DNA from 2 places in the Paenibacillus polymyxa M1 genome. Region 2 is predicted to be linked to the other one. Evidence: riboswitches for the same ligand, from Rfam matches in the RefSeq annotation. Region 2 holds a riboswitch; the other holds the start of a gene.
The links. Region 2 has a riboswitch for S-adenosylmethionine ahead of PPM_RS21370 (methionine ABC transporter ATP-binding protein). Riboswitches for the same ligand answer to the same signal wherever they lie in the genome.
Positions count from the first base shown of each region.

Region 1: linked by a shared signal. The riboswitch ahead of metA (homoserine O-acetyltransferase MetA) and the one ahead of PPM_RS21370 (methionine ABC transporter ATP-binding protein) in region 2 are both predicted to bind S-adenosylmethionine.

Region 1 is NC_017542.1:1,640,643-1,656,375, reverse strand. It holds gene PPM_RS07280 (hypothetical protein) at 1-154, opposite strand, end outside; gene PPM_RS07275 (3D domain-containing protein) at 240-815, opposite strand; gene PPM_RS07270 (putative sporulation protein YtxC) at 877-1,758, opposite strand; gene PPM_RS07265 (hypothetical protein) at 1,997-2,392, shown strand; gene PPM_RS07260 (cation:proton antiporter regulatory subunit) at 2,590-3,084, shown strand; gene PPM_RS07255 (cation:proton antiporter) at 3,089-4,315, shown strand; gene PPM_RS07250 (YitT family protein) at 4,400-5,260, shown strand; gene mqnC (cyclic dehypoxanthinyl futalosine synthase) at 5,609-6,742, opposite strand; gene PPM_RS07240 (aminotransferase class I/II-fold pyridoxal phosphate-dependent enzyme) at 7,084-8,262, opposite strand; gene PPM_RS07235 (PLP-dependent transferase) at 8,259-9,443, opposite strand; gene metA (homoserine O-acetyltransferase MetA) at 9,568-10,485, opposite strand; SAM riboswitch class I at 10,603-10,729, opposite strand; gene corA (magnesium/cobalt transporter CorA) at 11,280-12,215, shown strand; gene PPM_RS07220 (HRDC domain-containing protein) at 12,374-13,381, opposite strand; gene PPM_RS07215 (ROK family protein) at 13,546-14,424, opposite strand; gene PPM_RS07210 (5'-3' exonuclease) at 14,644-15,540, opposite strand; gene PPM_RS07205 (arsenate reductase family protein) at 15,613-15,733, opposite strand, start outside.
Region 2 is NC_017542.1:4,733,728-4,749,460, reverse strand. It holds gene PPM_RS21410 (Cof-type HAD-IIB family hydrolase) at 1-470, shown strand, start outside; gene PPM_RS21405 (DUF456 domain-containing protein) at 521-1,000, shown strand; gene PPM_RS21400 (putative polysaccharide biosynthesis protein) at 1,134-2,768, shown strand; gene PPM_RS21395 (DUF2515 family protein) at 2,787-4,076, opposite strand; gene PPM_RS21390 (thioredoxin family protein) at 4,312-4,656, shown strand; gene PPM_RS21385 (COX15/CtaA family protein) at 4,872-5,804, shown strand; gene PPM_RS21380 (UbiD family decarboxylase) at 5,935-7,701, shown strand; gene PPM_RS21375 (Cthe_2314 family HEPN domain-containing protein) at 7,758-8,477, shown strand; SAM riboswitch class I at 8,606-8,744, shown strand; gene PPM_RS21370 (methionine ABC transporter ATP-binding protein) at 8,881-9,912, shown strand; gene PPM_RS21365 (methionine ABC transporter permease) at 9,899-10,567, shown strand; gene PPM_RS21360 (MetQ/NlpA family ABC transporter substrate-binding protein) at 10,642-11,484, shown strand; gene PPM_RS21355 (SDR family oxidoreductase) at 11,628-12,392, shown strand; gene PPM_RS21350 (NifU family protein) at 12,483-12,728, opposite strand; gene PPM_RS21345 (YuzB family protein) at 12,817-13,074, shown strand; gene PPM_RS21340 (NAD(P)/FAD-dependent oxidoreductase) at 13,194-14,261, opposite strand; gene mqnE (aminofutalosine synthase MqnE) at 14,467-15,573, opposite strand.

The DNA of each region.
Region 1 (15,733 bases), 2.8 Mb from region 2:
GGAAGTTGTCTTGAATTTTATTTTGTTCAGACTGCTTTACCTTTTGAGAAACAACGCCTACCGTATCGTCTTGTGCAAATTCCGCTTTGAACTGATTTCCTGTGTTTGCCTTGAAGCCTTTGTTCGTGAAAGAACTTCCGCCTTGATTTGGCATATTCCTCGACCTCCCAGTATGGTTTTGCGGGATAAGCTCATCCCGAAACATAGTATGTGAAGTCAGGAAAAACAATATTCAAGGATTATATGGAAGCATCCAGTGTCTCGGGCGGAATGGTCTTATGCGTTTCTATCGCCTTTTGCAGCGATTTTATCATTTTTTCCGTACACTTTCCGTTTCCTTTTTTTATGATTTGAACATCCACATCTTTCTTGCCCCATTCAGAATACACCTGCCGGATTGTTTTAAAATACAAGTCAATTTTATTGCCCTTAATCGCTGAACCTGTATCTGCTACAATCCCGTAGCCGTAACCTGGAATGTACAATATGCTGCCCAAAGGAAACATCTTCGGATCAGCCGCAATCGTGGACAGTGTATTTTTGTCACGACGCACTTTTACACCGGAATACGTAATACCGTAACCGGGATGATTCGGCCGTTTGCCAGTGGATTCATAGCCTGCTGTATATCCTGTTGCCGTGACCGTCATGGTCGTAATAACCTGCTCTTCGCGTGGAGCCAAAACAGGTGCAGACTGCCATTTCTTATGCTGGACCGGTTCTTTGTGACCGTAAACCTCATTGCCGGGCAATACCAGACAAATTGCGATTAACATGGCTCCCAAAACCCGTTTCCATACCAACATGGATCTCATAAAAAACCTCCCCTTGAGGCAAAGGCTTTCCAGAAATCCATAGGTTTATACGAACTATTGATTATTTTTGAACATCCTGCCCCGGATAAAGTCTGCTTAGCTTCACTTTATCTTCAAAAATATGCAGGAGCGTCCGCACAATAGGGGTGTGCTCATCGTCTGTGTGCAATATAATGGAAGCAGGAGATATCGAAATAAGGGTACTGACGATTCGATCTTCAACCTCCATCTCCAGTTCAATACCGGGCATTTCCACAATAATATCATCTGCATCAGGAGTCGGTATGGGCACCATGGCACTATCGAGAATGGTAAAATCATGCCCCCCTTGGTGAAGTACATGCACGAGTGGAACTTTGCTTTCCTGAAAAAACACAAAATATTTAAGCAGCCCCATAAATTCTTCGTATTGCCGATCTGCCCAGAATTCTTCCATGGCATAGTCAACGATTTCTTCAAGCTCTTTTTTATACGCATGCAGTCTGAATTGAATAAGCCCTTCCAAATTGATCACACGAAGCTCCTTGAAATCCTTTTCCAGGAGAGTGGTCAGCTTACCATGACGCTTTAAACGTCCTCGGGGACCATCATCATTTAACAGTGAGCGAATCATGCTACGAATTTGTTCAACATCCTCTTTCTCCAGCAACGAGCAGGCTTTGTTGAGAATTTGATTGAGTATCCTCCACTCCCTGACTTCGATAATATAATCCGCTATTGCCGAAGACATGATGCTGTATACACAGGGAAGAAAGCTTTCAAACGCCGAATTGCTTTCAGTGCCCTTGCAGGTCCATGCCACTTTGTTGTCCAGCTGTCTGAAAGTGAATCGAAATCCGCGCCGTGACATATGTAGTCCCTTGGTTCTACTTTTGACCACTTCGTAAAAACGGTCGGTTTCTTGATCTCCGTCTGTATTGGTCCACACTGTAAACAGTTCCATTGGCTCACTCCTTTCGATCACTGCTTTCAGTATATGGCGGCCTCCGAAGGGTTATACGAAGTGAACGACTGGAAACAGAAAGACATATGCAAAAAAGGCTGATCAGGTTTCAAAGAGACGTGAAGCGTGTTATAAACAATTACCGTGATTAGGTAAAAACGAAAGCTGTTTGAATATTTAGGGCGGGGTATGTTAAGGTTATAGTGATATGAATTTTTCACAAGAGGGAGGAGATAAGATGTCAACGATGCTGAACATGCTGCGTACATTCATGATCGTCATATTGAGCCTCGTTCAGATTTTGTCCCTTCCTGTGACGTTTCACGCGGAAGATACCACTCAATCCCTTCAATTTACTTCAGGTTCTTCACTTATGCTTCAGGCTGAGGTTACTTCGTTAGAAACGGACTCTCACGGTCTGGAGCATCATTCCAAACCAGCGGTGCGCAAATCCTCCCCGTTACTTCATCTGGTGATTGCTGCGGCTAAATCACTTCCCTTTGTCATTTTGATAGCGCTTGTGCTGCTCATGAGCATTCCTAAGCTACGTCTGCCTTTTATTCCTGTCATCTGTAAGCTAAAAAAGCAATTATTCTTATTCCCCATCAAATTCACCTCTAGTTATGTGGCTTAACCTCCTTTTAGCATGCATATCACCACAATTGCATGTCTCTTTGCCAATTTTTCCTATTCATCTAATGCGTAAAATTTCATTTTCCATTCTTATTTAAAATTTAATGAATTCTAATTTTATCATGTCACTCCCAAAGTATGTGATTTATTTCTTATATCATTCACTTAAATAAACGTATTATACAGGAGGCTTTATAAATGGATATTCGAGAGTCTATTTTACCAGGAATTGGAATTAAATATCGAATAGATGCGGAGAGTGGCGACCGAATTGTCATTATTATTCATGATGATGGCAGACGTGAGCTATATCACTTTGATTACGAGAATCTGGAACAAAGCATTTCTATGACAACCCTGAATGATCAGGAAGCACGATTGGTAGCCTCTATCATCGGTGGTATGACTTATAAGCCCAAGCAGCTTGAAAGTGTAGAAATGACTTTTGACGATTTTATTATCGAATGGTATAGAGTGGAATCCCACTATGCAAGTGTCGGAAAATCCATCGGGGAACTGGATGTAAGGCAAAATTCGGGTGCCACGGTTATTGCCATTGTGGAGAAAAAGGGAAAAAAATATGTAAATCCTGGCCCTGAAGTGATTATTAGCGATGATGCCACTGTAGTTGTTGTTGGAGAACGTGATCAGCAGAAACGCTTTAAACAAATCCTTATGAACGGAAGCGGGTGATTGGATGGATCATCTGGTATTTGAGGTTGGATTGGCTATTGCTCTAATCGCTGCAGCCGGGCTGATATCCTCCAAACTGCGCTTCTCGGTCATCCCTTTTTATATTCTGATCGGAATGGCAGTTGGACCGCATGCGATGGAGCTATGGCATTTTGATTTTCGGTTTATCGAAAGCGCCCCGTTTATTGATTTTATGGGGAGAATCGGAGTGCTGTTTCTTCTCTTCTACTTAGGGCTGGAGTTCTCAGTAGGTCGGTTGATTAAATCAGGTCGTTCCATTGCTGTAGGCGGTACCATTTATATTGGCATCAATTTTACACTGGGGCTGGCTCTGGGCTTCCTGAGCGGCTTTCCTGTAGCAGAGACACTGGTTATTGCCGGAATTACGACAATATCATCCAGTGCTATTGCAGCCAAGGTGCTGGTCGATCTCAAGCGTACCGCTAATGCTGAAACAGAAATGATTTTAGGTATTATTATGTTTGAGGATGTTTTCCTCGCCGTCTACATCTCCATCCTCTCCGGATTGGTTCTTAGCGATTCTTCCTCGCTCGGGGGTGTACTGCTATCGGCACTCATCGCGCTTGGCTTTATGCTTGCAGTTATTATTATCGGTCGAAAGGCCGTCCCTCTGCTAAATCGGATTCTCCGTATCCGCTCCAATGAGGTATTCGGACTTGTTGTTTTTGGCTCACTGTTACTGGTGGCTGGCTTTTCGGAAACGATTCATGTAGCGGAAGCTATTGGAGCCCTGCTGGTTGGTCTAGTACTGGCCGAAACGGAACACGCCAAACGGATTGAACATTTAATTGTTCCTTTCCGTGATTTCTTCGGTGCCCTGTTCTTCTTCAGCTTCGGACTCTCCATTGATCCGCTGTCCTTAGGAGGTAACGCCATATGGCTTGCGCTGGCAGCAGTCCTTCTCACACTATTGGGTAATATTTGGGCGGGTATGCTGGCTGGGCGTACGGCGTCCTTATCTCCCAAAGCATGCGCAAATATCGGTTTAACTATTGTGGCGCGAGGCGAATTTTCGATCATCATGGCCAACTTGAGTAAAGAAGGCGGTTTGCTTGATATTGTTCAACCTTTTGCAGCCATCTATGTACTCATACTGGCAATTCTTGGACCACTTCTGACAAAGCAGTCAAAGCCTATCTTTAATATGCTAAACAAAGTATTCAAATTTAAGGACCCTCGCTTACGAAAGGAAGAAAGCAAATCGGCGTAACTGTAAAAGCTGGATACGACAATCCATAGGAGGGAAGGCTATGCCGCACGCTGTAAAACATGCCGAAACTCTATGAGGCGGCTTGTGAAGCCCGCTTCAGGAGATGCGAGCAGGTTCCCTGTCTTTTATACGGTGATTGGCGGAATTACGGCATCCGTCGGTCTGGAATTGTTTTTACATCCGCACGATATGATCGCTGGAGGCGTTACGGGGATCTCCAGACTCATGTCGCTTTACACACAGGAGCATTTTGGATTGCTGCTATTCGTATTAAACTTGCCACTAATGCTGCTGTATTCTTTGTTTACTCACAAGCCCATGCTGCTTCGCGCACTCCCCGGCTTGTTTGCCTTTTCAGGCTCAGCCATCATTCTCTCGCCTTTTCCGGCAGTGAGCGGCCATCCGGTCGTATGCGCTTTGGGAGGCGGAATCTGTATTGGGCTTGGCGCAGCACTGACAGCTCGTCACGGGGGGCTGCTTGATTCACTAGGACTTAGCGAATCTGACGATGGCCGTCCATCCACTTTGGTACTAACCCATCGGAAAATTCCGTTAATACAGATTGTAATGTTGTGTAATGGCCTGCTGCTCATTACGGCTGGCTTTGTGTTAGGATGGGAGCCAGCCCTCTATTCCGCCTTATCCTGTCTCGCTGCATATGAAACGACCCGGCTGATGTTTACTGGTCTGAGACGCATGGTCTGTGTTGTCAGCAAAAAACAGCAAACTGTCGAAGATGCCATATATCGCAGGTTGCGTTTACACGGCACACCTATTGAAGGCTCTGCCCAGATAAAGGGTAAGATGAAAAGTGAATCAGATAAAAAAGAACAAATGGTCATCGTTTACAGCGTTCATCTTCTAGATTTGCAGCGCTTTAAGGCAGTCATCCAAATGGCAGACCCACAGGCTGAGATCATGCATATGAAGTGCTGGGAAACGTAGCAAAGCCCAATATATTAACCAAAATACGCTTTTACTCCATTGTCATGCGGATTGGCAATAATGATACAATATAGCTAATATGTAGACACTAAAAAAGAGTAAGGATGTTGTAGCATCCCTACTCTTTAGCAACAGCCGCTTACAAGGGCGGTGGCAGTTCAAAGATTTGTTCACCGAAATAGGCCGTATACCTTTGGAGAGGGCGGTCCTTTGCAGGAGACTAGCCGACCGCCCATCTAAGCCATTCTGTTGTTTCTAACAGACGACAAAGAACGCTTATCTACATCAATCCCTCCATTTGGATTAGTGATAGATAAGCGTTCTGGTTATAGCACCTAATAACAGGTCTTAATTTTGCATAATAAAGTCATGCTCAATACTGCTGGCACTGTCAAAAGTACGAATTATATCATAACGGGTATTGCGCTGTGCCGGAATGTGACCCGTCTCACGGATCAACTGTAAAATGGATTCAATGTTGACCTTATACGTTGCACCTGCAGCGGAAACTACGTTCTCCTCAATCATGGTGCTGCCAAAATCATCGCAACCGTAGTACAGCGATTTTTTACCGATTTCCGGTCCCATGGTTACCCATGAAGACTGGATATGCTTGATGTTATCCAAAACAAGACGACTGATCGCTACAGTTTTCAAATACTCCTCTGGCGTCTGGCGTTCCTTCTTCAGGTTGGTGTTGTCTGGTTGGAAGGTCCATGGAATAAAGGCCAAAAATCCTTCAGAGTTATACTTGTTTTCAATGCATTCGTCCTGAGCATCACGGACACGCAACAAATGCAGTGCACGCTCCTCCATCAACTCGCCAAAGCCGATAACCATCGTAGCTGTCGTGTTCATCCCAACCTTGTGAGCTGTTTGCATAACATCCATCCAATCACGCCAGGAGCCTTTGAGACGGCTAATTTTGCGGCGTGTGCGGTCGTCCAAAATTTCTCCGCCTCCGCCTGGCAGCGAATCCAACCCAGCTTCATGAATGGCCCGAATCGTTTCCTCCATGGATAGACCGGATTTTTCCTTCATTTTATGAATTTCAGCTGGTGAGAAGGAGTGCATCGTGATATCGGGAAAACGTTCCTTAATAGCTTTTAGCAAATCGGTATAATAGCTGAATGGCAGATTTGGATTTACACCGCCTTGCATTAGGATTTCGGTGCCACCTACTTCCTGCGTTTCCTTAATTTTTTGAAAAATTACCTCATCCGGCAAAACATAACCTTCATCGGAACCCGGTCTACGGTAAAAAGCGCAAAAGCGGCAGTATACGTCACACACGTTCGTATAGTTAATATTTCGTCCGATGACAAAGGTTTTTATGGGATCGGGATGCATACGATTCATGACTTTATTTGCGGCATGACCTATTTTTTCAACCTCGTCTGATTCGAACAAAGCAACGGTATCCTCTAAATTCAGGCGTTCGCCGCGTAGGGCTTTATCTAAAATATGGTCGATTACACTCATGGTGTATCCTCCTTCGCTGTCACAGGGCGACGAAATGAAAGACAGGACGTATGAACGAGAATGCTTTCACAAACCTGCGTTCGAACCCTGCCGTAATGTATGTTCATGACTAGCCTTGTATGTTGTCTGTGCTATTTAGCATAGTAAAACCTAATGATAATACTAACATATCTTTAGGTAAGGAACCATACTTAGACTGAAAAGTGCCTTTTTTCACACTGTCTTTCATGTCATTCATATAGAAAACAGCAAGTCTCCTGAATACCGGAAACCTGCTGCTTAAAGCTGTACCTATTTGCTTCCTTCGTATAACGTTAAGCTGCTGCGGATGTGCTAACGTTCTAGCGCAACGCCTCATCCAGATCACGGATCAGGTCATCAATGTCCTCCAGACCTACGGAAAAACGGAGTAGACCGTCCGTAATCCTGCGCTCCAACCGTACACTTTGCGGCATAGCCGCATGTGACATCATTGCTGGGTACGACAAGATACTTTCCACAGCTCCCAGACTCACCGCCACAATGGGAATACGTACACGACTGAGGACCTCTTTTGCACGCTCACCAGAACCCACATCAAACGATATCACTGCACCATAACCGCTCGATTGACTCTCATGAACTGCACGCCCTGGATGGTTCTCCAAACCCGGATAGTATACCGCTTCAATGTCATTGCGCTCGTTTAGCCAGTTTGCAAGCTTAGCTGCACTTTTTTCGCTGTGAGCCATACGCGCTTCCAGTGTCTTCATCCCACGCATAAGCAACCAAGACTCTTGCGGAGCCAGCACGGTACCCAATCCATTCTGCAGCTGCTTGATTTGTCTCCCCAATGATTCAGTACGAGCTACCGCAAGTCCTGCCAGTACATCACTGTGTCCACCTAAAAACTTGGTCGCACTGTGCAATACAATATCGACTCCCTGCTCAATCGGACGTTGATAATAAGGTGTCATAAAAGTATTATCCAATAACGTCAACAGCCCATTATCTCTTGCCCAAGAGGTTATTCCTGCCACATCGGTAATTTTGAGTGTCGGATTAGAGGGGGTTTCCATATACACAGCCCTTGTATTCTCCTGCAACGCCTCTTTCACAAGGTTGAGATCCGTCATATCAACGAAGGTCGTTTCGATATTCATCCGTTTCAAGATGGAGGTCAGCAGTCGATATGTTCCTCCATATACGTCCTCCGAAACAATGACATGATCACCAGCCGATAAGAGCATAAATGTAGTGGAGATAGCAGCCATACCAGAGGCAAAGGCAAAACCGCAAGCTCCGCCTTCTAATAATGCGATATAATCTTCTAAAGCTTGTCGTGTCGGATTACCTGAACGGCTATAATCATGCTGCGGAGGATTAAAAATATCATGATGGTGAAAGGTCGAAGCTTGATAGATCGGGACACTCGATGCCCCTGTAACACTGTCAATTTCAGAGCCAAAATGCAGCAGCTTGGTTGCGAATTTCCGCCCTTTGTCCAGATCCTCTCCGATCTTCCTCGCATCCTCTATCATTGCTGTTCCCCTCCTTCTACTTCTTGACGTGCCGCTTCCAGTGCCGAACGCAAATCTTCAATCAGGTCATCTGTATGCTCGATACCTACGGAGAAACGAAGCAACCTGTCATCTACCCCGACTGCATCCCGAATTTCTGCCGGTATATCCGCATGTGTCTGTACAGCAGGATAAGTCATTAGCGATTCCACACCGCCCAGACTTTCGGCAAACGCAATAAGCTTAATATGGCGAAGCAAAGGCTCAACGTAGCGAGCATCCTTCACTTTAAAAGAGAAAATCCCTGTGTTTCCGCTGGATTGTTTATTTTGTATCTCACGACCCGGATGACCTTCAAGCGCCGGGTAAAATACTTCCGCCACTGCCGGATGCGTCAGTAAATAATTAGACAACACCGTTGCATTATGCTCATGTCGATCCATGCGCAGCGCTAACGTCTTCATCCCCTTCATCAACTGATAACAGTCGCTAGGGGAAAGCACGGCCCCTATGGAATTGTGCAGGAAGGAAATTTCAGCTGACAGCTCTTTTCCTTTGGTTACAATCAACCCTGCCAGCACATCGTTGTGCCCGCCCAAATATTTGGTTGCGCTATGTACCACAATATCCGCACCCAGTTCCAATGGCCGCTGAAAATATGGTGTTAGCAGTGTATTATCTACAATAGTAAGCAACTCATGTTGTGATGCCCATGAAGCCACCGCTTGAATATCAGTTATCATCATTAACGGGTTTGTAGGCGTTTCTATGAATACTGCTTTGGTATTCGGTCGACATGACTGTTGGAGTGCTTCAAGATCGTTTGTATCCACATAGCTTGCGGTCACACCAAATTTGGATAAAATACGCTCTAGCAAACGATAGGTCCCGCCATAAAGATCCAGCGATACAATGAGGTGGTCTCCCTGTCCAAACAATGCAAATACAGTTTGCAGCGCTGCCATACCTGAGCTGCAAGCAAAGCCTGCATCACCAGATTCAAGTGCAGCAGCAGCCTCTTCCAGTACCTTTCGCGTGGGATTAATCGTCCGAATGTAATCAAACCCAGTGCTTTGGCCCAGACGGGGATGGCGGAACGCCGTAGATTGGTAAATCGGGTAATTAACAGCCCCAGTTACTGGCTCCTCAATCGAACCAATTTGTGCCAATCTGCTTTCGATTTTCCACTGTTTCTCACTCATATGAATCCTCCTGTTCACTTCCATAGTAGGTGCTATAACATATGCTGCAAAAATGGATGTCCAAGACTATACTGCTGCGCTACTGCAAGGTGTTACTGTATAAGGGTAAACGACAAGCCCCTTTTTAAATCTGAGGTCCGATATCATAAGGTGTTTCTTGGTATACATAATAGTTAAGCCAATTTGAAAATAATAAATTAGCATGAGCTCGCCAGATAGAGGGTGGTATGCGTTCAGGATCATCGTTAGGAAAATAATTTTTGGGGACGTCAATATCCAGTCCTTTGGCCACATCGCGGTCGTATTCCCATTTCAGTGAAAGCGGGTCATATTCAGAATGCCCTGTTACAAAAATTTGTTTACCGTCAAGTGTGGCTACCAGGTATACTCCAGCTTCCTCGGATTCGGATAAGACTTCTAATTCGGCAATATGATCAATATCTTCCCGCCGAACTTCTGTATGTCTGGAGTGAGGAGCATAAAACAGTTCATCAAAGCCGCGTAGCAATTTCACTTTAGGTTTAATTACGGTGTGTGGAAATACGCCAAAGCATTTGGTGTCGAGCCCGTATTTAGGGACATCGAAATGATGGTATAAGCCTGCCTGTGAGGCCCAACAGATATGCATGGTCGAAGTTACATTCGTTTTCGTCCATTCAAAGATCTGCCGGATCTCTTCCCAGTAGTTCACATCCTCAAACTCAAGCTGTTCAACCGGAGCTCCTGTAATGACCATGCCGTCAAAACGACTGTTCTTGATCTCATCAAACGTTTTATAGAACATGTTCAAATATTCTTGCGATGTATTTTTGGATACATGAGACTTCATATGCACCAACGTGACATCTACTTGTAGCGGCGTATTACCGACTAAGCGCAACAGTTGGGTTTCCGTCGTTTCCTTGGTAGGCATTAAATTCAAAATGGCGATACGCAACGGACGAATATCCTGATGATAAGCCAAGCTTTCATCCATTACGAAAATATTTTCGCCCTCCAGCACTTCCTTGGCAGGCAGCGTGTCTGGAATTTTAATCGGCATGTAAACTCACTCCTTGATCGGTAAGTTGTGCGAAAATCGTCTGGTAGAGATGCCGGGCATATAATAAAAAGACCTTTCTCAGTTAGAGAAAGGTCATATTTGTATCCATATGCGCCTCTCTCATCTGTCAGGGCTACGCTTTTTTGTACAAAGCGCGAGTCCTGCAAGAATTAGCACCGTGCGATAAAAATCGCCGGTTGCCGGGTATCATCGGGCTAGTCCCTCCACCTGCTCTTGATAAGATTTCGCTATATTCATTTTGGGTTCACAAAGTTCTTGTTGTTCACTTTAATGCATCGGCTGGGCTTCGTCAAGATGGACTTGTAAATTTGTGCCCTGCATTCACATTTTGTCTACCTTTTCCATAGGTTAAATCATATCCTCCCTGTCGCAGAAGCTCATATGACTGCTGTTGATTTTGCCCATGATTTTGCGCTTGAAAGGCCGTAGGCCGAGCGTTATACTATACAAGTGCTAATAGGCAAAAATATGGTGCAGCAGTGTAGATTAGAGTGTTTTCTGCGATACTGTGGCAACCTAAAAAAAGAACATTTGTGAGGTGAATCCGGAATGGAAGGCGACCCGAGTCCGAATAGGCGGCGATCCCTGAACAACAGCATAGGAATGACTTCAGCTTGCCGAAAGACGGGACGCCAGGCTCCGTATGCTCCAAAAGCCTTCTGCTTTTGATGGTATGCACGCTTACCCGAACCGGCTAACTGGCTAACTGAGTCCATTCCTTATGCTTAAGGTAAACGTATTTCCGTTACGACGGAGCATAAGGAGTGACATATATGAAAATCCGTTTGGTTAACAACGGGGTTTTTACCCCTGTCGAAGAAATTGAAATGGCGCTCACTGCACCGGCAGAAGGCTTTTATTGGATTGATGCCGATGTCGAGGATCTGACAGTGCTCCAGCCCTTATTTTCTATGCATGATCTTGCAGTAGAGGACTGTTTAAGTGAAGAAGAACAGCGTCCAAAGATTGAAATTTATGAAAGCCATTATTTTATCGTTGTAAATAGTATTCGTTTTGATGATGAAGAAATATTTTTGCGTGCTTTGAACATTTTTCTCGGCCGCCATTTTATCATTACGGTGACCAAGCAGAAAATCAATGAGCTTCGTACTCTCAAGCCTATGCTATGGGAGCAGGAAGTCAGCCAGCCTGACCGTTTTATGTATCTGTTGGTCGACTTGATCGTTGACAACTATTTTCTGGTTGGTGACCGGATTGAGGTTCGTATTGAAAAGCTGGAAGAAGACATTCTAATGCATACGAAAAAGTCGCACTTGAACGAAATCATCGGCTTGCGCAGTGAGATTCTATGGCTAAAAAAAGTGCTCGGCCCGCAAAAGGAAGTCATCAATACCCTGAACAAACGGGATTTGCGACTTATCGACGATCAACTACAAAAATATTTTAGCGACATTTATGAAAATGCTGTGAAAATTTCGGAGACTTTCGAAACTTATCGCGACTTGATGGGGAACCTTAGAGAAGCTTATCAGTCAAGTATCGCCAACCGTGCTAATGAAATCATGCGTGTGTTTACCGCCATTACAACCGTATTTATGCCGTTGACGGTCATTACCGGAATATATGGGATGAACTTTGATAATATGCCTGAGCTTCATACACGTTATGGTTATTTTGTCGTCATTGGGATTATGGTGGCACTAGGTGTCAGTATGTTCTGTATTTTCCGCAAGAAGGACTGGGTTTGAAAAGAAGAGAGTAAACCAAAACTACCAAGCTGGGTGCTTATTTCGATTTTTCAAGCTTGGTCATCAAAAGCAGCAGCCGATTCCTATGAGGAACTCGCTGCTGCTTTTTTTATATTGCACCTTATTTGTACTTTAGGACACTTCCAATCGTCTCTATATTATCCAACATGTTGGTCAGGTACCTCCTGATGGCGGAACCGTATACGAATCAGTCGCAATCGCTCATAAATTTGATCCAGTCCTGCTTCCGTCGCTTTTTCTTCTCCATACACTTTTAGCATAATGGGCTTGAGCAGCGTATCTCCCAACTCTGCATAAGCAGAGCAGATGGCTGCTTGCTCCTCCTCAGATACATGTGCCAATTCCGTGCAGATCAGCTTCTCCATATCCATTCCATCCCTATCCAAATGTTCCACAGCTTCAATCATTTCTCGGCGGTGCAAGCCTGCCTTCATTCCGATATGCTCCAGTGAAAGACCGTCCGAAATGCCTTCGACAATCGCTCTAGTCAGGCTAAACTTGTTTAGTTCCTGTCTGTACTGGTTTTCTTTTTGCTTGTACAGCCATGACAAAAAAACTTCTTCTTCAAGTGCCTCTGTTACCCAGTTCAGCGGAAATGGCGTAGTCCGATCATTTTGCTTCGTAATAGCCAATAGCTCCGTCCCATATTGCGACACCTTACCCAGGCCCATACCAGGCAGTTCTAACAATTCTTCTTCGGTATGAGGAAGAAAGACACTGATGAGTCGAAGTAGTCGATTCGTAGCGATAAAATAAGGTGCTTTTCGCTCAGTTGCTGCCTTTTGCCGTCTCCACATTGTCAATTGTTCATACACCTCATCACGCGGAAACAAATCACTATAGCAATACAGCTTTTGTAGCGTTTGTCCACGTCCTGATGATCCTGCTTGTTCATGAAAAACGCCATGAATTAGAGGCCTGTAGCCCTCAGCCATCTTGAGCGCCAGCTCATGACGGTATACATGCAGTAATTCCTGCCACAAACTGCCCTCATACCAAAGGTCGTCTATACTTTCATCTGGGACATGGTGTGTGCTCCAGCCTGCACTCCATCCCCCTTCATGTTGTCCAATCCATACCTGCGCAAAGTCCTCACAGCCCTGTTCATTCCGTTTGGACAAGCGATTTAAAAATACAATCTCCATGATTCTTCCTCCCTCATATAATTAGATTACTGACCCGCACAATACAAAAACGCAAAAAAAGCACCTATCCCGCGTATTCGCAAGAAAGGTGCTTCCCTTTTTGATCCGTACTATGCTGTTGCCTATATGATAACCGGACCTTGGAGTACCGTCAACCATAAATTCTAAGAATTCAGCTTTTCCTTGGCCAAAGCCAGAGCTCCGCACAATCCAGCATTGTCACCCAATCCTGGAGATACGATATATTGCTCAATTTCTGTAGTCAGACTTGAATGCTGTACATACCCGTTTAAAAGTTGTTGAAGCTTGGTACGAATGAGCGGGAACAGCTGATCCTGCTTCATTACTCCGCCGCCCATAATAATTTTTTGCGGTGAGAGGATTAAAATATAGCTCATTAGAGCCTGTGCCAGATAATGCGCCTCCATTTCCCAGGCAGGGTGATCCACAGAAAGCTCGTGTCCTTTAACCTTCCATCTTTTTTCGAGCGCCGGACCGGCTGCCAGTCCTTCCAGACAATCTCCATGATATGGACATGTGCCCTCATAGTTATCCTCTGGATGGCGACGTACCAGAATGTGCCCCATTTCCGGGTGGGACAATCCATGTACCAGCTTTCCGCCAACCAAAGCACCCGCTCCGATGCCTGTACCTATTGTAATATACAGACAGTTGTCCAATCCTTTAGCCGCACCCCAAATGGATTCACCCAGTGCTGCTCCATTTACATCCGTGTCAAACCCCATAGGTACATCGAAATGCTCCTTCAGTTTGCCAATCAGATTATAATTTCCCCAATGCGGCTTTGGCGTTGTTGTAATATAACCATATGTATCACTGCCTTCGATAGGATCAATTGGTCCGAATGAGCCTACACCCAGCGCTTCAATCCCTTTGCCTTCAAAAAATGCGATGACATTCTCCATGGTTTCTGCTGGAGTTGTTGTTGGAAAGCTTGCTCTTTCCAAGACCTCCCCACGTTCATTTCCGATTCCACATACGAATTTGGTGCCGCCTGCCTCAATTGCTCCCAATACTGTCATAGCTGTTGTAATCCCCTCTCCATGATCTCTCTTCACTATATTCACCTGAAACGAGCCTAAGGTCAATCCCCTTATCACAATTGTATAAAATCCTTCACATGGCTATATATCTTCGCTGGCATAATGGCATATAAATAAGGACACTCACGCACCAAGCGTCAGCATCCCTATATAACTTAGTCTATCTGAAATGTACATCCCCAGCCTAACAGCTCTTCATTATGATCCGGTTGCGACACCCATCAACGTACACAAGCTTTTCATTTCAAGTTGCTCAAATTTGTCGACAATTTGCACGTGATCCAGTGTCAACAGACAGCTGTCTAAAGCACATGCAACAGGCACATCACAGTGAATTTTAGCAAGTTTGCGTGAAAGATGCAGCATATCCAAATCACTCTCGATCTTTTTACGGACCGACGGTGTCAATTGATCTAGATTTTCCAGAATGCCTTCAATGGAGTCGTATTCCTGCACCAGCTTGAGGGCCGTTTTTTCACCAATTCCGCGTACTCCCGGGTAATTGTCACTTGCATCACCCATCAGACCTTTGAGGTCAACCACTTGGCGCGGCTTAAGCCCTTTTTCAGACAACAGCGTCTCCGGGGTATATACCATGTAATTGCCATGTCCTTTTTTCATAATAATGACTTGTGTCCGCTCATCTACCAATTGAAGTAAATCATGATCTCCCGATAGAATCATGACATCCATGTCCTCATTTTGCGAATAATGGCGTGCGAGCGTACCGATGCAATCATCCGCTTCAAAGCCTTCCGCCCCAATGTTGGGAATGCCGAGGCTGTCCGTCACTTCACGGATCAAAGTAAATTGAGGAATCAAATCATCTGGCGCGTCGGCTCGGTTTCCCTTATACGCAGCAAAATGTTCCCCACGGAATGTCGTTCCGCCCATATCCCAGCAGCAAATAACATGTGTAGGATTAAAGGTTTGGACTGCATCCCAAAAATATCGAATAAAACCATATATGGCGTTCGTTGGTACTCCAGCTTTTGTACGACGGATATAACCGTTTGCAGCGGTTGCATAATAAGCACGAAAAAGCAGGGCCATGCCGTCAACCAGCATTACGGATTGTTCATTGCGTTGTGTCACAGATTGTATTGCTCCCATTCATCATATTATTTAACCCCCACAGTATAACATATCATGGTGGTAAATTGGGCGTTACTGAGCTCCCCATGTCCCCTCAAATGTTTCCTCTTTGAATCCTACCGTTACTTTACTCCCGTCAGTTACAATTGGACGTTTGATTAATCTTCCATTCGAGGACAAAAGTGAAATTTGC
Region 2 (15,733 bases):
TTCGCAAGATGCACCAGATTGCCGTAGAAACAGGCTCTTGGTTCTGGGCTTACTCAACCGAGGAGTTATACAACAGAGATCGTTGGCCGGACACATTGGACACACAGGAATGGCTCAAATTCGGTTTTAATACGGAAAATGACGAAATTCGCCATCAAATTTTGCTCAAGCTTCAGGAGATGGGAGGACTTGAAATTTCCAATTCTTCGATGACGAATCTGGAAATTAATCCGGCCGGTATATCCAAAGCCAGTGGCATCGCTGAAGTGTGCGACCTGCTCGGCATTACCATGGAGCAGGTGGTTGCCGTTGGCGACAGTTTGAATGACCTGGCTGTGATTCAAGCGGCTGGACTGGGCGTAGCGATGGGGAATGCTCAGGATACGGTAAAAGAAGCCGCTAATGTGGTTGTGGCTTCGAATAATGAGGACGGCATTGTAGAAGTGATTCGAGATTATGTGCTTGTGTAATAAAATGAATAGTGCACAAGCAAGATGAATAGACGAGAAGGAGGAGGCCCATGGACGTTGTAGGTTGGATTGTTGTCATTGTACTGTTCATTGTGGGCATGGCGGGAGCGGTGTATCCCGTATTGCCGGGGGCGCTCGCCATTTATTTTGCATTTTTTGTATACGGCTGGTTTTTCTCGTTTGCTCCATACAATGCTTTGTTTTGGATTATACAAACACTAATCGTCGTTGCCCTTTTTATTGCGGATTATGCTGTGAATGCGTGGGGAGTCAAGCGATTTGGCGGCTCGCGTTTGTCAGCGATCCTTAGTACTGTGGGAATCATAATTGGCCCCTTTGTTATTCCAGCATTCGGTTTGATTTTGGGACCATTTATCGGTGCTGTGCTGGGTGAGCTGATTGGCAAAGCCCCGCTGGATCGAGCTATAAAAGTGGGCTTTGGCTCCGTCTTGGGCCTATTTACTAGCACCGTGATGAAAGTAATTTTGCAGCTTGCCATGATTATTGTATTCTTGATTTGGGTGTTTTAACCAGAGATTCGTTTATTATGATTTGCAGAGACAGAATCGACATGCGGCTCCGCACCGGTGATGGCTCAGGCCATGACTGTTTGTTGCGGGGCTTTTGCATGCATGTGAACAGCAAGAAAGAAGGGAACGCATTTTGTCCAATAAAGAAACATTCCTTAAAGGTACGCTTATTTTAGCCGCTGCCGCTTTGGTGGCCAGAGTGCTTGGTCTGGTACAGCGCGTTCCATTGGAGCATTTGCTCGGCTCCGTCGGGAACGCCTCGTTTACCATTGCGAACAACGCTTATTTGATGCTGCTCACGGTCGCTACGGCCGGTATTCCCAGCACACTGAGCAAAATGGTTTCGGAACGCTACGCACTGGATCGGCCTGCGGAAGCGCGACGTGTGTATCGTGCGGCTTTGATATTCGCGGCCGTGGCCGGTGTTATCATTACGGCGCTGCTGTATTTTGGAGCGCCTTATTTTGCCGAGCATGTAGCAGGGGTTCCGCAGTCTGCTTTGGCTATTCAGGCTTTGGCACCCGCTTTGCTGTTGTTTCCTGCCATTGCGATGATGCGCGGATACTTCCAGGGACGCGGTAATATGACCGCAGGCGGTATTTCACAGATTGTGGAGCAGGTCGCACGGGTAGCCACCGCAATTCTGCTCGCTTTTATTATTTTGAAGCTTGGCTATGGAGATCGTGAGGTAGCGGCGGGGGCCTCCTTTGGGGGTGTCATGGGAAGTCTTGGCGCTCTGGGGGTGATGCTGTACTACACGGTGAAATTGCGTCGTCAGGATCGCCAAGATCGTCAAGAGCAATTCCAAGAGGAAAGCTCCGCGCTACCAATGATGCGCATTTACAAAGATATTTTCAAGCTCTCTATTCCTATCGTATTGTCGTCTCTGACGGTTCCGGCGGTTAATTTTATTGATACGTCGATTGTAGTTAGACTGCTGTCTGGACAAGTGGGATTGGATCAGGCGACTACTCAGTTGGGTTATCTAGGCTCTAGGGCACAGAGTGTGGCAGGTATCCCTCCGATTTTGGCCATTGCACTCAGTCAATCGCTCATTCCGATCATTTCAGCGGCTTTTGCCCGTAAGGATGAACAGCATTTACAAAATCAGATGACGCTGGCCTTGCGCATCTCTATTCTGACTGGAATGCCGATTGTGCTGGCTTTATGTGTAACTGCCTATTCTATTAATGGTCTGCTGTTCAGCTCGCTTGGAGGCAGCGGGATTATCGCTGTTCTGACACTCGGAACGATCTTTCAGATTACGATGATGACCTCTAATTCGATATTGATTGGTATGGGCAAGCCGCGTATTTCAATGGTCAATGTGATGGTTGGGATCGTCGTGAAGTTGGCAGCGAGCTGGCTGCTGGCTGGTTGGCTAGGGATTTACGGAATTATTGCCGCAACCGGATTATGTTTTCTCGTCATTACGTTGCTGAATTTACGTGTACTGAAAGGGATTGTTTCCTTCTCAATCATGGGTCGTCGCTGGGCAGGCTTCCTAACCGCAGTCGTTGTCTCGGGAGCTATCGGGTACGGAGTAAATGAAGCCTGCATTTTGCTGGTACATCTGATGCCTGCGCGTGTAGCCTTCTTGATTGCGTGCTGCATTGCCGGAGCGGTTGTACTGGTATGCTACTTGGTATTGCTGGTTGTACTGCGCGTATTGCGCAGGGACGAGCTGGGTAACTATCCGCGCGTGTTGCAGAAGGTATTGCGTCCGTTAATGCGCCTACAGCGTGAGTCCACTGGACAACGAGGCTAAAAAAGCCCTCTCATCTGTTCAGTGAAAGGACCTTAAGCTGTTATGAGCATCATGGGCCATTGCTGTTTTTTGAATGCCATGGCGATGCTCATGGCGCATGGCAAATAACAGAGGCCGTCTTGGTTCACTGATATGCCCAAGTGTAGAACCGTCCTGAAACCAGTCATAACGGGGAATCGGATCATAGGCTGTATCTGACCAGACGGCGTTCAGCTCCGGGCTGTACAGACGTTGACTTGGCGGGAGCCATTCATGTGCTAAAAGCGTTGCACTCTCTTCTGGAGAGCGCAGCGCTTTTTGTACATTTGGTGTGAATAGTCCGGGCCAATAGTCGCTGCGAGACCCGGTATGCGGCACGCTGGCAGCAAATGCGGATACCTGATCCAGTACCTGCTGATGGCCAAATAACATAGCGTAAAGACTTTTACCAAAACCGATCCGCTCATCCAGATGGCCGAAACGCTCCATGACAAGTCCGGCAAGCCCACCGTTTAGCCCAAGCGGAAATATAACCTGATTGAGCTGAAGCCAGTCATGCAAATAAAAGCCTGGCTTGTGTGTCACAAATTTTTGAAAGTACGGATTTTTCACGACCCGTCCTTCAATATAGTTTTGTTCATTAATAATGAGCGCCACCGTCAAAAGAGAACTATCCCGCCAAGCCCAGAAACGTTCCCAAAAGGGCTTCATGAATGGCGAAACGTGAAAATGAGGCAACAAATGGAAGCAACTCCGTCCCAAATGACGGCTGTGCATGTAAAGCTGCAACTGTGGATAAGCGTCTTGAAAAATAAGAGCGTTACAGCGCTCAAGTAGCCGATACAGCCACTCCTTTTCCTGTTCGCCGAACAGGTTGCCAATGAGCTCCCCCTTCAGGTCAGTCATATTATAGCCGCCATTACGAGAAACCAGATGGGCCAGTAATGCCCAGTGTAATTCCGGGTAGCCACGATAGCATTCAAGATAAGCGGCAGTGCGCGTGATGTTGCTGCGATTCTCCTGTGCTGTATCGTTCTTGATCCGCTCCAGCAGCTCACAGTCTGTTTCGCATAAGGGCATATTTAGAGAAGAGGGACGCGTAGCGGGTCCGTTCACCAGCATTAATGCTTCAGCTTCATTCATGGCGGCTTGTGCCGAATGATAATCCCACGGCAGATCACGCAAGGGATAGCGTAATTTACGGGATTCGGTCCAGGCCGCACGTTTGCCCTCCCATGCCTCCTCCGCAACACGCGGAACGGAACCCAGCAACTTGAGCCCCCCCTGAAGCTGTCGAGATGCGACATGGAGCCATTCGGTGAGAGACATGTTTAAATAACCTCCTTTCAAATGCAGGCATCCCCGTATTCCACCAAGTATGTTGGGTATGCTATTGGGATGTCGTCGCCTATGTGGATTCTTAAGTATACCTATAGTATGTCTCAATGAGAGGGCATCCAATCGGCATGTGAGCATAATAGGGGAGTGTGCAAAAGCTTCACTTGGCGTTACAATAGAAAGTACAGGATCTCCTGCACAAAAGAAGTTTAAGGAGGAATTATGTATGCAAAAAATCGTCTCTCATGAAGACTTTAATAAGGCTATATCCACTCCAGGTGTAACGGTAGCTGTGTTCAAGGCGGACTGGTGCGGGGATTGCCATTTTATTGATCCATTCATGCCTGATGTAGAGCAACAATATGCAGACAAGCTTACATTAATTGAGATTGATGTAGAACAGGCCGAAAGTGTCAGCCAAGAGCAAAATGTTCTAGGGATTCCTAGCTTTATCGCTTACAGTGAAGGGCGAGAACTAGTACGTCTGGTGAACAGATTGCGTAAATCCCGCGAGGAAATCGAGCAGTTTTTGGACCGGGCTGTAGAAGTCCATGCTAACTTGGCAAAATAACGGATAATAGTATGTATGAGGGCTCCGCAGGGAACCTTAATCATCAGGATATTCAGAAAGCCGCTTCCTTCCGAAGGAGGCGGCTTTCTTACGGACACGTTCACATTTTGTCAACAAAGCTCGTATGTCAAGGAACGATATATCAGTTATAATTACTTTAAGTGATCATTTCACAACATATAAAGTGAATAAATATTATATTTGGAAGGATACGGGTGAATTCATTGAATAACAAAATCAGAATATTAAAATGGCTGGCACTCGTAACATGTATTGTCATGTTTTTGGCCACCTTCGGTGGAGGTGTCGTGACGCGAACGGATTCGGGTCTCGGCTGTGGAAGAGAATTCCCACTTTGTAATGGTAAGCTGGTTCCGGCGCATACCATCGCATCCCTTATTGAGTTCTCTCATCGCTCCGTCAGTGCCATGGCCGGAATTCTTTCTATCGCCTCGTTTGTCGGCTTTTTGCTGTTTATGAAGCATCGGAAGGATTTACAGCTATTCTCCTTACTCACGCTATTGTTTGTTATCATACAAGGTGCGATGGGGGCATTGGCTGTCATCTTCTCCCAATCGGCTGCAGTCATGGGGCTGCATTTTGGCTTTGCACTTATTGCTTTTGCCAGTGCGACCATGATGACGCTGGGGGCCTGGCAGGAGCATGCGGATTCACGCTACACTCCGCGTCTGATTCCTGGGCGTGTCAGTCGGGGCTATCGTAACTTTATATGGCTATCAACGATTTATACCTATATTGCTGTCTATTCAGGAGCGTTGCTTAGTCATTCGGTCATCCAGAAGGTTGTAAATATCGGGGGTTTCATATCTCCACTGCTGCTTCATCAGATTTCAGCCGGTCTGCTGTTTGTCATTATTTTGGCTGTGGGTCACTACTCATACCGTTATCACCCGAATCACCGGGATATTCGTACCCTGGGTGTCGTATCGGTCGTATTGATTATTCTTCAAGTGGTGATTGGCATTATCTTGCTGTACGTCAACAGACCTGAAATTTACATGTTTATCGTGCTGGGACATATGCTGGTGATTGCATCGTTGTTCTCCATTTTGGCTTATCTGAGCTATCGTGTATGGCAATTGTCACCGGACCGCAAGCTTGTTCCGACCCAAGCACAGCGTACCTAAGCATTTTGTAGATTATAATGAAGCGTATTTTTGCCCAAGAGGCGTTGGAACACGTATAATAACATCATAAGAAACAAACCAGGCCCACGAGTTTCTCGAGGGCTTGATTTGCTTAGGAGGAATCATCCAGTTGATCTACCAGAATTTGCGCCAATTTATTGAAGCGCTGCGTAAAGAAAATGATCTTAAAATTATAGAAGCACCTGTCGATCCTTATTTGGAGCTGGCCGAGATCCACCGAAGAGTCATTGAGGAAGAAGGCCCGGCGCTGCTGTTCACAAATGTCAAAGGAACCCCGTTTCCTGTAGCCAGTAATTTGTTCGGTACGAATCGCCGTGTGGACATGGCTTTTGGCCCTCGTCCAGAGCAACTGATGGATGCAATTGTAGGTGCGACCAAAACGTTGCTTCCACCTACCCCCAAAGCGTTGTGGAATGAACGTGGGCTGATTAAGGACATGCTAAAAGTAGGACTAAAAACAGTATCTCATAACGAAGCCCCTGTATTGGGCGTTCGCCGTACTGATGCTCCGCTGGCTCCACTGCCTAGAGTGACCAGCTGGCACGAGGATGGAGGACCGTTCATTACGCTTCCGCTCGTGTATACCGAAAAGCCAGGTCAGTCCAAGGATCATAATTTGGGGATGTATCGCATCCAGATTTATGATGATCATACGACTGGGATTCACTGGCAGATCCATAAAGGCGGCGGCTTCCATTATCATGAAGCAGAGCTGCGTAATGAGCCGTTGCCTACGACGATCATCATCGGTGGCCCGCCTGCTCTGATTGCGTCTGCGATTGCTCCTGCCCCGGAAAATTTGCCTGAGTTATTGCTGGCTTCCCTTATTATGGGGGGCAAGCTGCCCATGACAGAAGACCCGCTCGGAGGTCACCGGATTCCGGCAGAAGCCGAATTTGCGATCAGCGGCTATGTGCCGCCTCATGAACGCCGCCCGGAAGGACCGTTTGGCGATCATTTTGGCTATTACTCATTACAACATGATTTCCCTGTGTTTCATGTCAAACATATGCATCACCGTAAAGATGCCATTTATCCGGCAACCATTGTAGGTAAGCCGCGGCAGGAAGACTACTATCTCGGCGAGTTTTTACAACGTCTGTTGTCGCCCGCCTATCCGCTTGTAATGCCTTCCGTCAAGTCGTTATGGGCATATGCGGAAACAGGTGTACATGCGCTGGCAGCGGCAGTCGTACGTGAAAGCTACTCCCGTGAAGCGCTGGTATCCGGCTTTACCATTCTGGGTCAAGGCCAATTGTCGTTGACCAAATTCCTGATGCTGACGGATCGGGTAATCGATTTATCCGACTTTAACCTGCTGCTCGAAACCATTTTGGAACGATTTAATCCAGCCAGAGATTTGTTTATTTTCAACCATACGTCTCACGATACACTCGATTACACGGGCCGTAAGCTGAATCATGGCAGTAAGGCGATTCTGATGGGAGTAGGCGAGCCTGTGCGTGAATTGCCTCGCGTTTATGAAGGGGGCGATCTGCCGGGAATTCGTGACATCGAACCCTATTGCGGAGGATGCCTCGTTGTATCTGGCTCGTCCTTTGAGCAGGAGCCTGAACTCGCTGCGCGTGTATTGGAGCGATTAGCTGCGGGTGAGCAAGAGTGGCCGCTTGTCTTTATCGTGGACGATGCCAAAGAAGTTGTTCGCTCCCAAGCTTCGTTCCTGTGGACGGTATTCACACGCTTTAACCCGGCTACAGATATGTACGCTGTCAGCGAAGTGCGTTTGCATCACCTGAACTATAAGCTGCCGATTGTGGTGGATGCACGTATGAAACCGGGCTACCCTGATGAGGTACTGCCACGTGAAGATATTGTTAGGCTTGTAGATCAACGATGGACGAGTTATTTCGCTTGACGCCTATTAAAGCATCTTAACAGCCGGATTTTACAGATATGAAGGAGGCGTGAAGCATGATACGCAAGCTGTTGGGCGAGCCCTCGCGTGTAAATAATGGTTTCCTGCTGGATGCCATGAATAGCATGTCAGACATGTTACATTTGCTGGAACGACAAATCCAGGCCAGTGGTGATCCGACTCATGACTTTCGGAAGGCGGATATTTTGACACGTGGTCTGATGTCGTCATTGGATGAACTGGAGCAGAGCCATCATGCTGCCGCCTTTTTTCGTATGAAAGTAAAAGCCGGATACGCTGAAGATATGAGCAAGGATGAAAAATCCGATTATGCCTTGTACGTATTCTTTTATAAGGATGGGTTTGTGCGGGTATTCTCTATTTTGGATAAGTTGGGTAACTGGATGAATGACCTGTATGATTTGAAAACAGGGCAGTATAAGGCGCACTATTCTTATTTTACCGTGTTGCGACAGCTGAAGTATCTCAAAATGCATCCTGTATTGACCGATAATCTAATTGATATCAAGGACACATACAACGATGCGATCAATCGCCTGCGTAAGCGGCGAAATACGGAGATACACTATATGAATACGGAAATGCAGGATGATCTCTGGCAACGTCACCGTGCTTTATATGGCAAAATCCAACTGGAGGACCTCGATCACCATCTGGAAGATTTGCAGCAGGGCTTGGAAATGGTATGCCGGTCGCTATCAAACGCATTTTCTTATACTGCGAAACAATGGGAGAACCGGGCAGTGCGCCCATAATTATGACAGAAAATATCCTTTGACAAAGCAATGTAAACTATCTATACTGAAACCTAGTTTCAGAAAAATGCTTGAATTATTTTTTTATATAAACTAAACGGACAGCTAAAGCTGGAGTTTAACATATTTTCTTATCCAGAGAGGTGGAGGGACTGGCCCGATGAAGCCCGGCAACCCGTTCTTTCCCGGTGTAATGCACCGGGAGGGAACATATGGTGCTAATTCCTACAAAACCGCTAGAGTTATAGCGATTTTGGCAGATGAGAAAAGGTTCGCAAGGTGGGGCCCTTTTCATTCTGTGAAAGGGGCTCTTTTTTGTATAAATAAATAGCGATTTTATACAATCCTGAGAGATGACAACTGGTTAAAAGGGTAAGGAAGAAGTGAAGGGGGTCGCAGCACGTTGATAGAGCTTAAGCAATTAACCAAGCATTATGGTAAAGGCAACCGACGCGTTAATGCGTTGTCCGGGTTGAATCTTTCTATAAAGCGTGGAGAAATATTCGGGGTGATTGGTCATTCCGGAGCGGGCAAAAGTACGTTGATCCGCTGTATTAATTTATTGGAGCGCCCTACTTCAGGCGAAGTATGGGTAGATGGGGTTAATCTTGTCACTGTGAGTCAATCCCAGTTACAGAAGCAACGTCGAAAAATCGGAATGATTTTTCAACATTTTAATTTGTTGTCTTCGGCGACAGTGTATGACAACATTGCATTTCCATTGCGCCTGGTAAATACCCCTAAGCAGGAGATGGACAAGAAAGTTCGCGAGCTGCTGGAACTAGTGGGGCTGAAAGAACACAGTGGAAAATATCCGTCACAGCTCTCGGGTGGACAGAAGCAGCGGGTAGGAATTGCACGGGCACTGGCTAGTGATCCGCATGTGTTGCTGTGTGACGAAGCGACGTCTGCGCTTGATCCGCAGACGACAGGGTCTATCCTGAAATTGCTGTTGGATATTAATCAACGTTTTAATTTGACCATCGTATTGATTACTCATGAGATGCATGTCATTCAAAGCATTTGTGATCGTGTTGGCGTCATTCATCAGGGCGATATCGTGGAGCAAGGTCCGGTGGCGGAAGTGTTTTTGAAGCCACAGCATCAGGTAACTAAGGACTTTATCCAGCGGGAGGCAGAACATCCCGAGGAGTTACAAGCAGCGATTGCAGCTGCAGGTAGCGGGGAATCGGCACAGGTGGTACGTATCTCCTTCTTAGGCAGTAAAACTTATGATGCGATTCTGTCGCGTACGGCTCGAAGTACGGGGGTTGATTTTGCAATCTTGCAGGGAACCATCTCTACGATTAAAAATGTACCGTATGGACAGCTGATCGTTCGTTTTGAAGGAAACCATTCAGATATAGAGCATACGCTGCGCGAAGTATCTGGACAAGGACTTGATGTGGAGGTGATTGACAATGAGCGAACTTGATTTTTCGCAAGTGAGTTGGGAAGAGCTAGGGAATTCTACTCTGGAAACCCTTCAGATGCTCGGGGCATCTGCATTGTTCACCCTCGTTATTGGTTTGCCGCTCGGTATATTGTTGTTTCTGGCGAGCCGCTCCTCGTTGACTCTGATGAAAGTGATATACATTGTATTATCCTTCATCGTTAATATTTTGCGTTCCGTACCATTTATCATTTTGATCGTTGCACTTATTCCTTTTACACGATCGTTGGTAGGTACCTCGACCGGAGTGCTGGGAACCATTCCGCCATTGGTTATCGGGGCTGCCCCTTTCTTTGCACGTCTTGTCGAAACGTCTCTGCGTGAAGTGGACAAAGGTGTCATTGAGGCTGCACAAGCGATGGGAGCCTCGACAGGACAAATTATCCGGCGTGTGCTGTTGCGTGAGGCACTTCCGGGCCTGCTTGCCGCATTAACCATTACCGTCGTTACACTCGTATCGTACACGGCAATGTCCGGTATGATCGGGGGCGGTGGGCTGGGTACGCTGGCAATCAACTACGGCTATTATCGTTACGAAACGGCTGTAATGATCGTTGCAGTCGTACTGATGGTCGTATTGGTACAATTGCTGCAAATGGCAGGAGATCGCCTTGTGCGGCATTATACTCGGAAATAGGGAAAACATATAGATATCCTTATTGATCAGGACGTCTGATCCTGAATATTACAAATTATTGGAGGGGTAACAACATGAAGAAATGGGTATTGGCTGTATTGAGCTTGACATTAATTGCGGTACTGGCTGCTTGCGGTACAAAGAGCACTACATCGGATACAAACAATGCGGCCGAAAATACAGGCGGTTCACCACGTGAAGTCGAACTGAAAGTTGGAGCTTCTCCTGTGCCACATGCGGAAATTTTGGAAGCGATCAAGCCTCAGTTGGAAAAAGAAGGAGTTCGCCTTCAAGTCGTTCAGTTTAACGACTATGTACAGCCGAACGTGCAATTGTTCGACAAGCAACTGGATGCTAACTTTTATCAACATGTACCTTACCTGAATGTGATGAATAAAGAGCGTAAAATGGATCTGGTATCTATTGGCGCGGTTCATCTGGAGCCATTCGGTATCTACTCCCAAAAATATAAAAAGCTTGATGAACTTCCAGACGGTGCAACAGTAGCGATTCCGAACGATGCAACCAATGGAGGCCGTGCATTGCTACTGTTGGAGAAACAAGGTCTGATCAAGCTGAAGGATGCAAGCAACATTGAAGCTACCGTAAAAGATATTACTGAAAATAAGAAAAACCTGAAATTCAAAGAGCTGGAAGCAGCTATGCTGCCACGTCAGTTGCCTGAAGTAGATATTGCGTTAATCAATACAAACTACGCTTTGGAAGCCAAGCTGAACCCGACCAAGGATGCATTGGCACTGGAAGACAAAGATTCTCCATATGCTAATGTACTGGTAGCACGTCCTGACAATAAAGATTCCGAAGCGATCCAAAAATTGTTTAAAGCTTTGCAATCTCCAGAAACTAAAAAATTCATTGAAGACAAATATCAAGGCGCAATTATCCCTGCATTTTAAGCAGAAAATAAGAAACCGCTGAACGTAAACCCCAGATTCTCTTGAACAAGAGGACTGGGGTTTCTTCTTGGCTGGAGTTGTAGGGATTGCTTAAATATTTTATACTTGGGGGTGACCGTTCTCTGTGAAGAGGAGGAAAACTGTTGAGAGACAAAGTCGCACTCATAACGGGCAGTGCCAAAGGTTTAGGTAAAATGACCGCTCTGCGTTTGGCTGATGAAGGTTGTGACATTGCACTAAATTATGTCCATAGCCAGGTTGAAGCCGAAGCGCTTAAGCAGGTAATTGAATCTAAGGGAGTACGCTGTCTATCTTTACAAGCAGATATCTCTGTTCAGGAAGATATCACCAGGCTGATCGGTGAAGTGCAGGATCGTCTGGGCGGGGTTGATATTATGGTGAACAATGCCGGACCCTTCATCCGGGAACGCCGTCTTTTTGCGGACTACAGTGTAGCTGAGATTCATGCCATGATACAGGGAAATTTGGTCGGTACCATGTTGCTGGATCATTTGGTATTGCCGCACATGCGTAGCCAGCAATGGGGACGTATTATTCATTTTGGCTTTGGTCATGCTGGAGAAGCAAGGGCTTGGCCGCATCGGGCTGTCTACGCAGCTGCCAAGGTGGGGCTGGTGTCTTTTACGAAGTCACTAGCTGTAGAGGAAGCTCCCTATGGCATCACGGTCAATATGATCTGTCCAGGGGATATCCGAGGAGCGAACAAGGAAAAGTCGATTGCCGATGTCATCGGCATGCAGGATAAAGAGACACCGCGTGGGCGTCCAGGAAGCGGAGAGGACATTGCGCGAGTGATCGCCTATTTGTGTGAGGAGCATTCAGATTTTATAACAGGCAATATTATGGATGTGTCCGGAGGATTGGACCCCATTCGGCCAACCATATAAGCTTGAGAGAGCTTTAGACGCTGTAATACAAAAAAGAGTCTTGAGCTTCGTTACCGAACTCAAGACTCTCTGATCATTATGCATCTAGCATTAGAATACTTGTACCACTTCTTGGACGCCTTCAACTTCTTCGAGAAGAGCGCGTTCAATCCCTGCTTTCAGCGTAATTGTAGAACTTGGGCAACTGCCGCAAGCACCTACCAGCTTCAGCTTAACGATGCCGTCTTCAACGTCAACCAGCTCAACGTCACCGCCATCGCGTTGCAGGAACGGACGGAGCTTATCCAGTACGTCTGCTACTTCATCATACATCTGAACGCTTTGTGCTTCGCTCATTAGAATTCAACTCCTTTCCTATACCTTGTTTATTATATTACAAAGCGGGCCAAATTAAAATGCCCGTCATCCAAAGCAGGTGAAAAAAATGTTAAGACCTATTATTGAATTTTGCACCAGTAACATGCATTTTGGTACCGATGAGATTATGGCTAAACTGGAACAAAATCCAGATTATGATGTGATTGAATACGGCTGCCTAAGCAATTGCGGTCAGTGTAACGCTGAGCCTTATGCGATGGTTAACGGTGAAATTGTATCCGCAGATTCAGCAGAGCTTCTGTACGAAGTGATTCTAAACAAAATTAAAGAAGCCGAAGCATGGGACAACCTGGATTTGGATTGAAAATAGAAGTCATCCGCAGGGCCAGCCTTCTCTTGAAGAAAATATATATTATTCATAGATGCAACAAACAAAGAAGACCAGCTGTGGAAGCAGGTCTTCTTTGTTTGTTGAGTATCCAATTAGCCAAAATGGCGTTTGGACTTCCAGAGCACACCGCTTTTCAGCAGACGTGGCACTCGTCCACGCAATGAGGTACTGCCCATAAAGCCATAACCGAATCCGGCCTTCTTGCCCAGCGCACCTAATGTACCACGTAGCTTTAAAGGATGCGGGTGAGGCGTTTGGCCTTTCCACAGGTCGCGTACAATGTGGGCAATCTGCTCTCCTTGCACCTCTGCCGCCTGAGCGCTTGGAGAGTAAGGAAGGCTCGCACAGTCTCCGACGACGTACACTTCAGGATGATCCGGTATTTGATAATATTCATTTAGCACGATGCGACCCTGAGGGTCTTTAGGAACTGCTAAATCCTGTACAATTTTAACGGGCTGAATCCCAGCTGTCCATACAACCGCATCGGTCATAATTTGCTCGTCACGGTTGTAAATAGCTCCTGGCTCGATACGGGAAACCGCAACATGATTTAGCGCATTCACATGATGCTCCTTGAACCAGGCATGTACATAGGCAGACAAACGTTGCGGAAATGCTGATAGCACCCGCTCGCCCCGATCCATAATCGTAATATTCAAATCCGCGCGGCTTTCACGTAACTCCGCAGCAATCTCGACACCACTTAGGCCGCCACCTACAATATGGACATGTCCATAAGGCTTGATTTCATTCAAGCGCAGATACGTTTGGCGAGTATGATTAAAGGACTGGATTGTACAGCTGTATTCTTCTGCCCCCGGTGTATTATGAAAGCGGTCGGTACAACCTAGTGCAATGACAAGCTGGTCATAGGGCAAAGGCTCACCGTCTTGAAAATGGACCATTTTATTCTCAAGATCCATCGATGTGACTTCTCCATATTTGCGAATAAGGCGTTGTTCATCGGGAAAATGTACCCGCAAATCAAAATCAGATACGGTACCTGCCGCAAGGGCATAGTATTCTGTTTTCAAGCCCTGAAAGGGCATCCGATCCACTAAAATAACTTGAATATTGTCGGGAATGTGTTTATCCAGCAATTCTTTGGCAATGGTAAGGCCGCCATAGCCGCCCCCCAGAATAACGAAATTTTTCATCAAAATCCGCCGTCCTTTCGTTACCGTGTCCCCGGCAATGGTCTGGTGTCTTGTCGATCTAGCCACAAGTTTTTGTTGTTGTAAAACCCGGAAAAGCGGGCCTGCCTTTGGCAGACAGACCAGTGTGTTCCGGGGCAACTTGAGGCTGCATGGTGTGAGTAATGGGGATAAAATGCACGCGGGAAATCTGAATCCGATGTTACACTTATTCGAAAACTTCGATTTCGTTATAGAAGGTGTCACGTTCTACAGGTATGCGTCCAGCACCTTTGACCAGCCAGATTAGCTCTTTACGTGTCAATCCGGAAGGGGTTAACGCACCTGCAGCATGGCTGATCTGCTCGCGCACAATCGTGCCATGGACATCTGATGCGCCAAAGGTAAGAGCGACCTGCGTCAATTGTGGACCAATATTAATGAAGTAAGCTTTAACATGGTCGATATTGTCCAGCATCAAGCGGCTGATCGCAATGGTTTTGAGATCCTCGTAAGCAGAGTTGCGACGCATGATGTTGGCGTTTTTGCTTTTCGGCTGCATGGACAGTGGGATAAATACCATAAATCCGTTTGTTTCGTCCTGCAATTCACGAATTTGCAGCATATGCTCAATACGATCCTGATAAGTTTCGACTGAACCGTACAGCATGGTCGTATGAGTTTTCATACCGAGATTATGGGCCGTACGATGTACTTCAAGATAACGGTCCACATTGGCTTTGGTAACACGCATCTTCTTCCGATATTCATCAGATAAGATTTCCGCGCCCCCACCAGTCAGAGATTGAAGTCCTGCCTTTTGCAGCTCTTGAAGAACTTCTTTAATACTCAAGCCGCTTATGCGTGTGAAAAAGTCAATTTCCGCCGCAGTGTATGCTTTCAGTGTAACGTTGGGATACTTTTCGTTCAGCGCTTTCAGTGAATCTACATAGTATTGGAAAGGTACATGATTATTATGACCGCCGACGATATGGAATTCTCTTACGCCTGGATGGATATGTTGCTCTACATAATCAATCATTTCCTGTCCGGACAACGTATAAGAGCCTTCCTCCCCCTGATCCTTGCGGAAATTGCAGAACGCGCAGCGCGCTTCGCATACATTGGTGAAGTACAGGCTCATGTTTTCAATAAAATAAACCTTTTTTCCGTTCTTGCGTAAATTAGCTTCGTTAGCCAACTGGCCCAATGTGAGAATATCGTCAGTTTCATACAAATATATACCATCTTCGAGGTTCAAACGAATCCCGTTTTGTACCTTTTCTACAATTTCCGCCATTCTGCGGTCTGTAAAAGGTGTAACTAATGTGGACATGCCTATTCCTCCTTCAAGTTGCTCTGTGCGAGGCTGCCCGCCAAATTAGCGGCACAAGCGCTTGATGCGCACAGGATGTCCCGTTCCGTCGGTAAGAATCCGGCAGCGCGGATATAGGATATGTGAAAAATGTTACAATGCCAGGCTACAATGACGAATG